DNA from 2 places in the Lysinibacillus sp. S1 genome. Region 2 is predicted to be linked to the other one. Evidence: riboswitches for the same ligand, from Rfam matches in the RefSeq annotation. Region 2 holds a riboswitch; the other holds the start of a gene.
The links. A riboswitch is a leader RNA that binds a small molecule or an ion and turns the genes downstream of it on or off. The one in region 2 is predicted to bind preQ1.
Positions count from the first base shown of each region.

Region 1: linked by a shared signal. The riboswitch ahead of ACHZEU_RS11155 (QueT transporter family protein) and the one ahead of queF (preQ(1) synthase) in region 2 are both predicted to bind preQ1.

Region 1 covers NZ_CP173154.1:2,208,145-2,215,123, reverse strand. The annotation lists gene ACHZEU_RS11170 (L-threonine 3-dehydrogenase) at 1-387, shown strand, start outside; gene ACHZEU_RS11165 (long-chain fatty acid--CoA ligase) at 576-2,195, shown strand; gene trpB (tryptophan synthase subunit beta) at 2,239-3,402, opposite strand; T-box leader at 3,461-3,660, opposite strand; gene ACHZEU_RS11155 (QueT transporter family protein) at 3,729-4,211, opposite strand; PreQ1 riboswitch class I at 4,218-4,262, opposite strand; gene ACHZEU_RS11150 (ABC transporter substrate-binding protein) at 4,593-5,615, shown strand; gene ACHZEU_RS11145 (ABC transporter permease) at 5,700-6,728, shown strand; gene ACHZEU_RS11140 (ABC transporter ATP-binding protein) at 6,721-6,979, shown strand, end outside.
Region 2 covers NZ_CP173154.1:2,785,262-2,792,240, forward strand. The annotation lists gene ACHZEU_RS13800 (S8 family serine peptidase) at 1-2,975, opposite strand, end outside; PreQ1 riboswitch class I at 3,285-3,331, shown strand; gene queF (preQ(1) synthase) at 3,457-3,957, shown strand; gene queC (7-cyano-7-deazaguanine synthase QueC) at 4,062-4,721, shown strand; gene queD (6-carboxytetrahydropterin synthase QueD) at 4,725-5,195, shown strand; gene queE (7-carboxy-7-deazaguanine synthase QueE) at 5,188-5,916, shown strand; gene ACHZEU_RS13825 (VUT family protein) at 5,958-6,497, shown strand; gene ACHZEU_RS13830 (MFS transporter) at 6,614-6,979, opposite strand, start outside.

The DNA.
Region 1 (6,979 bases), 580 kb from region 2:
GCCATCGAACAAGGCAAATATACATCGTATATTCAGGAAGGTACATTTATGGATATGATGTACATGCCAGATGCCTTACAAGCTATTGTAGATTTAATGGAAGCAGACGGTAGTAAGCTTGTTCATCGCAATGCTTTTAATATTACAGCCATGAGCTTCGAACCTTCGCAAATCGCGGCTGAAATCAAGAAACACTTACCAAATTTCACAATGAGCTATCAGGTAGATCCTGTTCGTCAAGCCATTGCAGATAGCTGGCCAAACTCTTTAAATATTGAAGCGGCTCAAAAAGAGTGGGGCTTCAAAGCAGAATATGATTTAGCTAAAATGACGGTAGATATGTTAGAAAAATTGAAAATTAAACTGCATAAAAAAGCAATTTCATAATAGATAGGCAACGGGTGAAGACTAGACTTCATCCGTTTTTTTATATATAAAAGAAAATTATTGGAATATATAGATTAAATTATGAAATTAAAATATAATAATATTCGGAATATTAATAGTATTCAGTTAAATTGATGCTATGATAATTTCACAAGGGGAAATTCACAAATGAAGGGATGATGGGTTTTATGATGCAAGCACCATTAGTTTTAACTAGTTTTTTTAAACGAGCAGAGAGCTATTTTGCAAGAAAATCAATTATTTCACGGACAAGCCCACACAAAATACATCGTTTAACATATGGGCAGTGGGCAAAAAGAACGCGTCGTTTAGCAGATGCCCTTACGAAGCTTGGGATGACAAGAGGAACAAAAGTCGGCTCCTTTGCGTGGAATCAGCATCGACATTTAGAAGCTTATTTTGCTGTGCCTTGCTCAGGGGCAATCTTACACATGGTAAATATTCGTTTATCAGAAGAGCATTTGATCTATATTATTAATCATGCAGAAGATGAGATTTTAATGGTAGATGTAGATTTATTACCGATCATTGAAAATATTGCGCCAAAACTTGAGACAGTGAAACATTATATCATTATGACGGATGAACCAGCTTTGCCAAAGACTACATTACAAAATGTTTTATCCTATGAGGACATATTAGCTACTGCTGATGAAGAATTTCAATTTCCAGAGGATATTGATGAAGAAGCACCTGCCGGTATGTGCTATACAAGCGCCACAACAGGGAATCCAAAGGGGGTTGTCTATTCCCATCGGGGTTTAGTATTACACAGTATCATGCTGAGTATGTCTGACTCTATGGGAATTGCGGAAAGAGATGTCGTGATGCCGATTGTACCCATGTTTCATGCAAATGCATGGGGCTTGCCTTTTGCTAGTGTCAATGTGGGTGCTACACAAGTTCTACCAGGTCCGCAATTTACTTCAGCATTAATAATGGATTTAATCGAACAAGAAAAGGTTACATTAACTGCTGGTGTTCCAACCATTTGGATAGGTGCCCTGCAGGAGCAGGAAAAGAAAGAACGAGATATTAGTTCTTTAAGAGCGATATGCTGTGGTGGATCGGCTTCACCAACTCGACTCATTCGGACATTTGAAGAAAAATATGGGATTCCTTATATTGTTGTCTACGGCATGACGGAAACTACACCAATCGTGGCATTGTCTAATTATATGTCATGGATGGAAGATTGGCCGATTGAAAAACGTATTGAAGCTCGAGCGATGCAAGGGATGACAATGGCAGGTATCGAATCTAGTATTATTAATGAGGCGGGTGAGGTACCTTGGGATGGCGAAACAATGGGGGAATTACGTTTAAAAGGCCCATGGATTTCCAACGAATACTATCGTGATGAGCGAACAGCAGATGCCTATCGAGATGGTTGGTTATATACTGGTGATATTGCTGTACGAACAGCAGATGGCTTTATTAAAATTACGGACCGTACGAAAGATCTTATTAAATCAGGTGGGGAATGGATTTCCTCTGTTGATTTGGAAAATGCGCTGATGACTCATGATGCCGTTTTAGAAGCGGCTGTCATTGCCATGCCCCATGCTAAATGGCAGGAGCGTCCATTAGCTTGTGTTGTATTGAAAGAGGGACAATCAGTAACTGAACCAGAGCTTCTTGCTTTTTTAGAAAATCAATTTGCCAAGTGGTGGGTACCAGATGCAGTCGTCTTTCTAGAAGAAATTCCAAAGACATCTGTCGGAAAATTCCTGAAAGCGAAGCTGCGAGATAATGTAGCAGAAATTTATCCTAAATCATTGGTATAGGTAAAAGAGCGATTTCCGTAAATGGAAGTCGCTCTTTTTTGAGTTATTTAGTTAGCATGTGGAAGACTTGTTCAACGTCTTTATCGCCACGACCAGAGATATTAATAATAATGCTTTCCTCAGATGATAAAGTTGGTGCTAATTTTAGAGCATGTGCGACTGCATGTGAGCTTTCAAGAGCAGGAATAATACCTTCAACCTTAGAAAGTACTTGGAAGGCATCTAAAACTTCTTCATTTGTCACGGTCACATATTCAGCACGACCGATTGTTTTCAAATGGCTATGCTCAGGCCCCGCACCTGGATAATCTAAACCAGCTGCTATTGAATAGGTAGGTAGTGGGTTGCCTTCTGCGTCCTGAAGTACTAAACATTTGAAGCCGTGTAGCTCTCCTGGTGTTCCTTCGTTTAAGGTAGCAGCTTTGTCTGGCTCTATTCCAATAAGACGAACATCTTCGTCTGCAATATAATCAGCAAATGCCCCAATGGCATTACTACCGCCTCCTACACAGGCAAGAACAGCTGTCGGCAGCTTTCCTTCCTTTTCTAAAATCTGTTCACGACTTTCGCGGCTAATCACTGATTGAAAATGTTTAACCATTGATGGGAAGGGGTGTGGTCCAACTGCTGAGCCTAATAAATAGAAGGTTGTTTCATAGTTTTCTACTAAGTCAGCGAATGCCTCATCTACTGCATCCTTTAAGCGTCCTTGCCCTTTATCGACAGCTACAACTTTCGCTCCGAGAAGTTCCATGCGAAATACGTTCAATGCCTGACGTTTTGTATCTTCCAAGCCCATATAAATCGTGCAATCCATTCCAAACATGGCACACGCTGTAGCTGTTGCTACACCATGTTGACCTGCCCCTGTTTCGGCAATCACGCGATTTGCTCCCATACGTTTAGCTAGTAAAATTTGTCCTAATACATTATTGATTTTATGGGAGCCTGTGTGGTTAAGGTCTTCACGTTTTAAATAAATTTTTGCGCCACCTAATTGCTTTGTTAAATTCTCTGCAAAATAAAGAGGGGATTTACGACCGACATATTCACGGAAATAGTAATCTAATTCTTGCTTAAAATCATCATCCTCTTTATACTTTTGAAAATTCTCATCTAGTCTATTTAAAACATTTTGAAGCTCCTTTGGAACAAAGCTTCCACCAAATTCACCGAAATATCCCTTTTTTTCTACTACTGTACTCATCTTAACTCGACTCCTCTATGCTAATTTTTCCAAAAAAAAAGCCACTCCAATCCCTCATAAAAAGGACGAGTAACCGTGGTGCCACCTTCATTCGCAATTTTTGCGCGCTTTCCTGCTCCGGTAACGGGGAGCGAAACGGCCTTACATTTGATAAGGCTGCTCTGAAGTCCATTCACAAGTCTGTACTACTGGTTTGCACCAACCACCAGCTCTCTAAAAGTAACAATGCTTGCTACTACTCTTCTTCCTTGCATTTATTAGAAAGAATTGTAGAGTATTTTCAGAATAGTGTCAAGAAAAAAGACGAATCTAAAAAGATCCGTCAGTTAAATCAAATTTTTAAAGTGAAGGCGTTTGTTTAATACATACATAATCGGTGCACCTACAGCTAATACAACAAATTCACCCGCCGCGACTGTTAGCCAAGTCCAGAAAAATGGCAACTCTAAAGCCAAGTTCAGCTCAAAGGCAATGATAAACATAGTACATGTAAAGAGCAATGTATTAATAATTAAACGTGCCCAAATATTTTTGACAAATTTACAGATTAAAATAAACAGGCCAAGTGTAATCATTGAATGACCTACACCAAAAACTAAATCGTAAATGCCAAGTGGTGAAAAGAGATTAGAGATCAATACACCAATAATAATCCCTACGGCAAAGCGTGGATTAAAGGCCACTAAATGGTTAAACATCTCAGATACTCGGAACTGTACCTCTGTAAAACCAAATGGGGCAACAAGCATGGTTACAGCTATATATAGAGCCGCAATGATACCACTTGCTGCTAAAAATTTTATCTTCATATTCATTTCTCCTTAGTTTTTTTTCGTGGGATGGTTACGAACCACGGTGCTTTCACACAAGTAAATATTCTATTATAGATATCTAGTAGAAGTCAAATGTCAGACTTTGTCTATTATGTCCTATCGTCGCAAAATTGTCATAAATAATTTTTACTATGTTGAAAAAAGAAATCGATTAACTAAAACAGCGTAGTTTAGCGGTTTAAAGCGCCAAATTAAATGAAAAACTAAAATATTTTGTCACTTTTAAAAGTCAGAACATTCATAATGTTGTTGACGGAGCTCGATAATAACGATAATATAGCGATACATTCACACTTTGTTTGGATAAAGTGCGATAGATATTCGAGAATATAAAGAATATAATCGGGGGGATTATTTGTGAAAAGCAATGTAAAGAAGTTGTCATTCCTTCTTTTTGGATTAGTGTTGCTTCTTGCTGCTTGTGGTAGCGGTGGCTCAGGTACAGCAGATTCAAAAGGAAATGAAAAAAACAATGCAAGTGAGAGCGGAAATGCAGATGATAAAACATATAAAATCGGGATTACTCAAATTGTTGAGCATCCATCGTTAAACGCAGCAACGGAAGGCTTTAAAAAAGCAATTGAAGATGCTGGTTTAAAAGTTGACTACGATCCACAAATTGCACAGGGAGATAATAGCCTTAACACAACGATTGCTAACAATCTAGTAAGTGCAAACGTAGATTTAATTTTTGCAAACTCTACACCTTCTGCACAAGCCGCTGCAACAGCAACAAGTGATATTCCAATTATTTTTACATCTGTTACAGATGCTGTTGGTGCACAGCTAATTGACTCAATGGAGAAGCCAGGGAAAAATATTACAGGCACAATCGATTTACATCCAGAAACGATTTCTAAAACTGTAGCATTCCTAAAAGAACTTGGTGCGAAAAAAGTAGGGATGGTCTACAATGCGGGTGAGCAAAACTCAGTTGCACAAGTTTCAGAAGTGAAAAAGGTTATGGACGAACAAGGTTTAGTGGTGGTAGAAGCATCAGCATCTACTTCAGCGGATGTAAAACAAGCGACAGAGTCTCTAATTGGTAAAGTAGACGCTTTCTATATTATTACTGATAACACAGTTGTTTCTGCATTAGAATCGGTAATTGATGTTGCCAATACGAATAAATTACCATTAATTGTAGGAGAACTAGATTCTGTAGCACGTGGCGGTTTAGCCGCTTATGGTTTTGAATATTTCGATATCGGTTATGAAGCAGGTCAAATGGCTGTGAAAATTTTAAAAGGTGAAGCGACACCTGCCGATACACCAGCACAATACCCACAAAATCTGAAATTATTAATCAATAAAAAAGTTGCAGATGATTTAGGCATCGAAATTAAAGATTCTTGGGGTGCCGAAATTCTAGAACAGTAAAACGAAGCGGGGTGCATTATCCCCGCTTTATCTTCATTTTACAAGTGATATAAATAATAAAGAGATTTAGGAGATGATTCAACGATGTTTTTAGCATTATTTGGCGCAGTGGAGCAAGGAATCATCTATGCAATTATGGCACTTGGTGTATATTTAACATTTCGGGTGTTAGATTTTCCGGATTTAACGGTTGATGGAAGCTTTGTAACAGGGGCGGCAACTGCAGCAACAATGGTTTTGCTTGGCTACCACCCAATCTTAGCGACTTTAGTGGCAATTGTTGCTGGATTTATTGCTGGATGTATGACAGGAATTCTTCACACGAAAGGAAAGATTAATCCGTTATTATCAGGAATTTTAATGATGATTGCTTTATATTCGATTAATCTACGTATCATGGGGTTAACTGCAGAAAATACGATAGGTCGCCCGAATATTCCACTACTAAACTCTGAAACAATCTTTTCAAAGTTTCAATCTTTTTGGAGTAATTTAGGGATCGATGATGCTATCAATAACCTATTAAAAAGCATAGGCTTTCAGCATGTACCAGGTACATGGAGTGTGCTGATTGTTGTATTAATCATCACGATTTTAATTAAGTTAATAGCAGACTGGTTCTTAAAGACAGAGGTTGGGCTAGCTATCCGAGCAACTGGTGATAATAAACGAATGATTCGCAGCTTCTCTGCAAATACAGACACACTTATCATTTTGGGGCTAGGTCTTTCCAATGCGCTTGTCGCATTTTCTGGAGCTTTAATCGCACAATACTCGAAGTTCTCTGATGTTAGTATGGGGATTGGTATGATTGTGATCGGTCTCGCATCCGTTATTATTGGTGAAGCTATTTTTGGGACTAAAACTATTATCCGTACAACGTTTGCAGTTATTGCAGGAGCCATCATTTATCGTATTATATTAGCTTTAGCATTACGTGTAGATTTCCTTGATTCAGGAGACATGAAATTAATTACAGCGATTATCGTTATTTTGGCGCTGATCTTACCGCAATTTATTAATAAGAGTAAAGAACGTAAACGTAAAGCTAAACGTGCTGCAGAACTTTCACAAGTAAAAAAAGTAGAGCAGGGAGGTAATGGCCTTGCTTAAATTACATGGTATTAATAAGGTATTTAATGAAGGAACACCTGATGAGAAGATTGCACTTGCGGAGATAAACCTACATTTAAAGCCCGGTGATTTTGTGACAATTATAGGTAGTAATGGTGCAGGTAAATCAACGATGATGAATATGATTTCAGGTGCTTTAACACCCGATTTCGGTACAGTATTGATTGATGGTAATGATGTGACAAGTTTGCCTGAATTTAAACGCTCTCAATACATTGGGCGTGTCTTCC
Region 2 (6,979 bases):
ACTGGGAATGTGAAGCTACCGTCTTGATTTAATTCAAAAGGAACAGGCGCTTGTATTTCGCCATTCACAGTCGCAATATAGGAAGCTTTTAATTTATCATTTAAATTATAGTTTAAACCATATAAATATAACTCTTCATTGTAGTCGATATACTTATCTGTTACCTTTCCTGTAGCGACACCTTCAGCTACTGAACCAGTAATTTCTGGTTTAGTCGTTTTCACGATAATTGGTCCAACATAATCGGAAACTACCCCTGATGCCGAAAGACCAGTAAAGTCAATAGTATAGAGACCATCTGGAATTGTTGTGGCAGGTTCTGTTCCCCATGGTTTGTATTGCCCAGCGATATTCAGCGTATAAGAGCCTTTTCCTAGCGCAGTACCTGCATGTAGATAACCGATGTAGCCATCACCATATTCTCCACCTTGAGGATTCATAATATCCCATAGCTCGATATAGTTAGTTGTTACATCGCCAGTTAATGTAAATGAAAGTACAGCTGAATCTTTCACGCCATCTCCATTAAAGGAGAGGTCTGTTTCTGTAATTTTTAAATCTTTAATTTCAGTTACTGCCTCACTTCCAAAGTCAGCTGCGAATGGCAATGAAATTTCTGTAGCACCACCGCTGATGTGAATATACCCCAGTATTTCCGAGCCGTTTGGAGCTGTAGCTTGTGAAGCCGTTAATGTAAGATTTAACACTTGCTCACCAACTAGATTAAATGTTGGCTGGTCGACTGTAACAGTTGCATCACCAAATGATTTTGTCACATCAATTGATACATTATAATTACCGCCGTGACCCTTTATATCTTTTACTAAAACTTGTTTCGTTACGGAAATATCCTGGTCTTTAAGAGATTGTGGACCAAAAGTAACTGTCCCTTTTAAGTTTTCTGAAACAGCTCCTGTTCCATCTAAAATTGCACTATCCAATGCATAGGCAAGAATTTCTGGATGTGCTGCAGCATAAGCATTTACACGACCTGCACCTTGAGAGAACACATCGTATTTTGTTTTATCTAAAACCTTTGCTGTATTAGAAAGCGCCACTTTTATGTCGAACGCATTCCAATCAGGATTTGCTTGTTTAAGTAATGCAACAATACCTGTAATATGCGGTGTTGCCATAGAAGTTCCTGTTTTACGATCATATGCCTCTGCATAATCTGCATTAGGGAAGTCCTTTTTATACATTGGAATCGTTGACATAATGTTTGTTCCAGGTGCACTTACATCTGGTTTAATATCAAAGTTTGGCATAGATGGGCCACGGGAACTTGAATCGTTTACTTCATCTCCCAGTGTCTTTGTGGAAGTAAATTGACTAAAGCTAACTTTTCCAGTTCCACCGGCTAATGCAGCACGAATTGCATTGCCATCCGTTTGGGACATATCGAATGTTGGTAGAAAAGCAAAAGAATCACCCAGGAATGTACCTGAAATATTAGGTGCATTTGTTCCACCAGCAAAGTTATGAATAATTGTGGCGACTGCTCCATTTGCCTTTGCATTCGCAATTTTATCAACAAATGCGATACTGCCACGAGAGATTAATGCCACTTTACCTTCTACATCGATTCCCTCATAGTCTTTTACTTCTCCGTTTCCAGGAATAGCAACTAGGTCAAATTCTCCTTGAAGCTGTGTTGCTAAATCCCTTCCAAAAGTTGTTCCCATTAATGGGAGCTGTTTTGTTAAGTTGTAGTCACCAACTGTAACATTCACTTCACCGTTATACATTGTTTCTGGATTTGTTGTGTTACCCACAGCAATTCCTAAACGAGCGGTTGCAGGCGTGCCCATTGTTCCTCGATTTGGGCCGGAGTTCCCTGTTGCAATTACTCCGATTGTTCCAGCCATCATTGCATTATTAATAGCAAATGAACCAGCGTCCGTTTCAGAGTTAGCCCCCCCACCAAGAGAAAGGTTGATTATGTCCATTTTTTCTGTTACAGCCGTTTCAATTGCTTTAACAATACCAGATGTAGCCCCACTTCCATATGCACCAAGAACACGGTAAGCATAAAGGTCTACTTTTGGAGCAATTCCTTTAATGCCGAAATTGTTAGCTCCAATTGCTGCAATAGTTCCAGCAACATGGGTACCGTGAGAAGTATAGAACGAGCTTCCCTTTTCATTAAATTCAGGTGTTCCAGCAGGACGCTCAGAAGGCAAGGTTTCCGATGCATCGTCATCTGCCCGAGGCTTTGTGTAAGTTGATGAATTTGGAATGAAGTTTTTCCCACCCTTGTAAATTCCAGCGAACTCAGGGTGATCTGCGTCAATACCAGTATCTAATACTGCTACCTTTATACCTTGTCCTTCAATTCCTTCATTCCAAAGCTGTTCGATGCCGAGGAAAGAAATACTTGTATTCATTTGAGCCTCTAGTTGATCTTCCTTAATCAGTTCTGATGATTTCATTGTATTATCTTCAGATGCGTAAACAATTGCATCAGGTTCAATTAATGTTATTCCTTCTATTGAAAGCAGCTTTGGGAGATCATTTGCTTTCACAGTTGCTGCAAAACCGTTTAAAACAGTATCAAATGTGTAGCCTTGAGTCATTTGAACATTTTTAGTAGCTAATTCTTTCTTAACTTGTGCTTGTTGAGATTTTACATTTGATCGAACTTCATTTGCTCGCGCATTAGAGAACTTTTGGCCTTTCAATTGGCTCATTCCTTGCTCTAGTGCCACAGGCTTTTCAGATAAATGTACGATGACTGCAACTTCTTGATTGCCTGATACATTTTGTAAGCTTTCGTGAAGAGTTGGACCATCTTTAGACAAGCTTAGCTGTTCAGCGATAGCCGCCTTTAATTGAAGTATACTTTCACTTTGGCTATCCTGCTTGAATGGTTTCGAATCTTCAGCATTAGCACTCGATAATGGAACCAATAGAAAAAGCACCATAACGAAAGCTATCATACTACTTAAAAACTTCGTAAACTTAAACTTTTTCAAATCTCATTTCTCCCTCCGCTCTTAATTATCACACTTTTCGGTTTAGTGTGATATTTCCAATTTATCACAGGTGAGATAATTCGAATATCGGAATATTGAAAAATCTCAAAATATTGATAATTAGTATTACTTTGTCAAAAATGGATTAATTCTATTTTCCTAGTAATTTAATAAAAAAGTAGAACTTTCAAATGAGTATTGACTTACAGTGATTCATACTTTTTATCATTTAAGAGTTTTATAAAAAATCCATTTGACGTCCTGTATTATTTTTTGTACGATATTGAAGAAAAGAATGCCCGGACTAGAACGGGAGAGGTTCATAGCTGATACCCTCTATAAAAAACTATGGAAACATGACAATTTGCCATGTCCATATCGGACGTGGCTTTTTTTATCTGTTTACTTATGTTTTAAATAGAATGATTGGTGATGCCTCTCTTGAAAAGTGTTGGGAAACATTTTACAAGGAGGTTTTTTTATGTCTGGCAGAAGTCATCAAGAAGGATTAAAGGATTTGACCCTATTAGGTAATCAAGGTACAAAGTATTCCTATGATTATGCACCTGAGGTATTAGAGGCAGTGGATAATCTTCATGCTAATCGAGATTATTTTGTTAAGTTTAATTGCCCAGAGTTTACCAGTTTATGTCCGCTTACAAATCAGCCGGATTTTGCAACGATGTACATTTCATATATCCCAGATAAAAAAATTGTTGAAAGTAAATCTCTAAAGTTGTATTTATTCAGTTTTAGAAATCACGGCGATTTCCATGAAGATTGCGTGAATATCATTATGAATGATTTAATTGCATTACTTGATCCAAGATATATAGAGGTTTGGGGGAAATTTACTCCACGTGGGGGTATCTCGATTGATCCATGGTGTAACTATGGGAAGCCAGGAACTAAATACGAAGAAATCGCCAATTATCGTTTAATGAACCACGATCTTAACCCAGAAAAAATTGATAATCGATAAATGAAGCAAGACAGAGGTTTTTAGCTACCCTCTTAAAAAAACTAAGAAGAAAGCAGCACTTTTTCTTAGAGTGCTGTTTTTTCGATATAAGGGAGTCTTTATAGATGAAAAAGGAAAAAGCAATTGTAGTATTTAGTGGAGGTCAGGACAGCACAACTTGTTTGTTCTGGGCAAAAGAACGCTTTGAAGAGATTGAGGCAGTAACTTTCGATTATGGTCAAAGGCATCGTCTTGAAATTGACTGTGCGAAGGTGATAACAGAGGAGCTTGGTATCAAGCATCACATACTTGATATGTCTCTCCTGAATCAACTTGCTCCGAATGCATTGACACGACAAGACATAAAGGTGAAGGACGGAGAAAATGGTGAGCTCCCATCGACTTTTGTGCCTGGCCGCAATCTCCTTTTTCTTTCATTTGCGGGCGTTTTAGCGAGCCAAGTAGGGGCAAAGCATATTGTAACAGGTGTTTGTGAAACTGATTTTAGTGGATATCCGGATTGCCGAGATGTCTTTATTAAATCCTTAAATGTAACGTTAAATTTATCGATGGATGATTCCTTTGTGATTGATACACCCTTGATGTGGCTGAATAAGGCACAAACATGGGAATTAGCTGATCAGCTTGGGGCACTTGAGTTTGTACGGCAAAGAACGTTGACTTGCTATAACGGTGTCATAGCAGATGGATGTGGTGAATGCCCAGCATGTAAATTGCGAAATAAAGGGCTTGATGAGTATTTAAGTTATAGGAAGGAGTCTTAAGGCATGTCAGATTTTAAAATCGTTGAGAGACTCCAGAGAATTGATGTGGATATTCAAAGAAATCAATTGAAATATCATGCAAAGCGTGTTCTCATAAGCAAAGAATTTACCTTCGATGCTGCCCATCATCTACATCATTATGAAGGGAAATGTAAAAATCTACATGGGCATACCTATCGAGCTATATTAGGACTGAGTGGCTACACAGATGAACGTGGTTTGATGATTGATTTCGGCGATATAAAAGAAATATGGAAACATAAAATAGAGATTCATTTGGATCACCGTTATTTAAATGAAACGCTTCCACCCATGAATACGACGGCAGAGAACATTGTTGTTTGGATTTACGAAAAGTTGACTGAGGCCTTGCGTGATGAAGGATATAACGGTGTGCGTGTAGAGTTTATCAGGCTTTACGAGACTCCAACAAGCTATGCAGAAGCTAGAAGGGAGTGGATGGAAGTTGAGTAAAGTACCTGTTATCGAGATTTTTGGGCCAACGATTCAAGGAGAGGGTATGGTCGTTGGCCAGAAGACGATGTTTGTAAGAACTGCGGGCTGCGATTATTCCTGTTCTTGGTGTGATTCATCGTTTACGTGGGACGGCAGTGGAAAGCACCTTATTGTCCAAATGACAGCGGAAGAGATTTGGTCTGAGTTGAAACGTTTAGGGGGCAATGGTTTTTCATTTGTCACAATTTCAGGCGGCAATCCTGCACTCAATCCGAATTTAGCAGAGCTTATTGCCATTTTAAAAGAAAATGACATAAAAATCGGGGTAGAAACACAGGGGAGTAGGTGGCAAAAGTGGATGTATGAGATTGATGAACTGACAATTTCACCAAAGCCACCTAGTTCTGGAATGACCACAGACTACTCGGTGCTCTCTTATATCTTCGAAAAACTTAAAGATCGGAACAGCAATCACCATGTATCCCTCAAAATAGTCGTTTTTAATCAAGAGGATTACGATTATGCTAAACAAATTCACCATCGATATCCAATGATTCCTTTTTATCTTCAAGTCGGTAATGATGATCTCACGGCAACTGATAATTCACAATTAATGATGGATTTATTGGATAAATATCGTGCACTGATTGATAGAGTAATGAAGGATGAGGATTTAAGAGATGTTAAAGTACTGCCACAGTTACATGCCCTTGTGTGGGGAAATAAAAGAGGTGTATAGTGTGCCATTACAAAAATTAAATTTACTTGAGGAGTAATAGTTTGAGAATATTATTTTATTTATTATCTATTGTTATTGCTAATGTGGTAACGGCAGCATTTGCACCATTCCATTTTGGTATGTTTATTGTTCCAATGGGAACGCTTTTAATTGGGGCCACCTTTATTTTTCGGGATCTAGTACAAAATAAATATGGTAGAAAAAAGACGTATTTATTTATTATTACAGCTTTAATTTTATCAGCTGTGGTGTCATTCCTACTAGGTGATACACTTTTAATTGTGGTAGCCTCAGCACTATCATTTGTTGTCGCAGAAACGGCCGATACTGAAATTTATACTCGATTAAAATTACCAATGGCTTGGCGTGTGTTCTACAGTGGTATTGTTGGAGGATTTCTAGATTCTGCAATTTTCGTAGTAATCGGCTTAAGTCCACTTGGTGCCAATATATTGCCATGGGAAGCGGTACCTGCCGCCATTTTGGGGCAAATTATTGTGAAGACGATTATACAAATGATTGGCGCAATTATTTTAAATAAAGTTGGGCCAATGAAAGAAAAATATATTATTCCAGAATAATTATTCCTTATTATGAAGATACGGATCACAAGTAAGCTTTTTAAAAACAGGCCCATTCGCTTTATTCGAATGGGTCTGTTTGATTTATATTCTTTCTAAGGTACCTCTTGCATTTTTTATGCTGTTTTCTTTTGTTTAAGGTCTAAATGATAACTAAAGAAAGTTAGTAGACTTGCACTGACGGCAACTATACCACCGACCCATGTGACATTCATCAAATTTCCTTGATGATATACAATGCCGCCTAATGCAGACCCAAAAGCGATGCCTACGTTACTTGCCACGGGCATAAGAGAAGCAGCGAGTCCTTTAGCATCTGGTTTATAAATTTCGGCCAAATCTATTAAATAAAGTTGAGTAGATGTTGTTAAGAGGATGGCCATAAGTGACATTAGTCCGATGTTCGCTAATCCTAAAATAAAATGGTTTGTTGTCCAAAATAAGCTTGTCAATACAATAGCTTGTGCGAGAAAGACAAACCG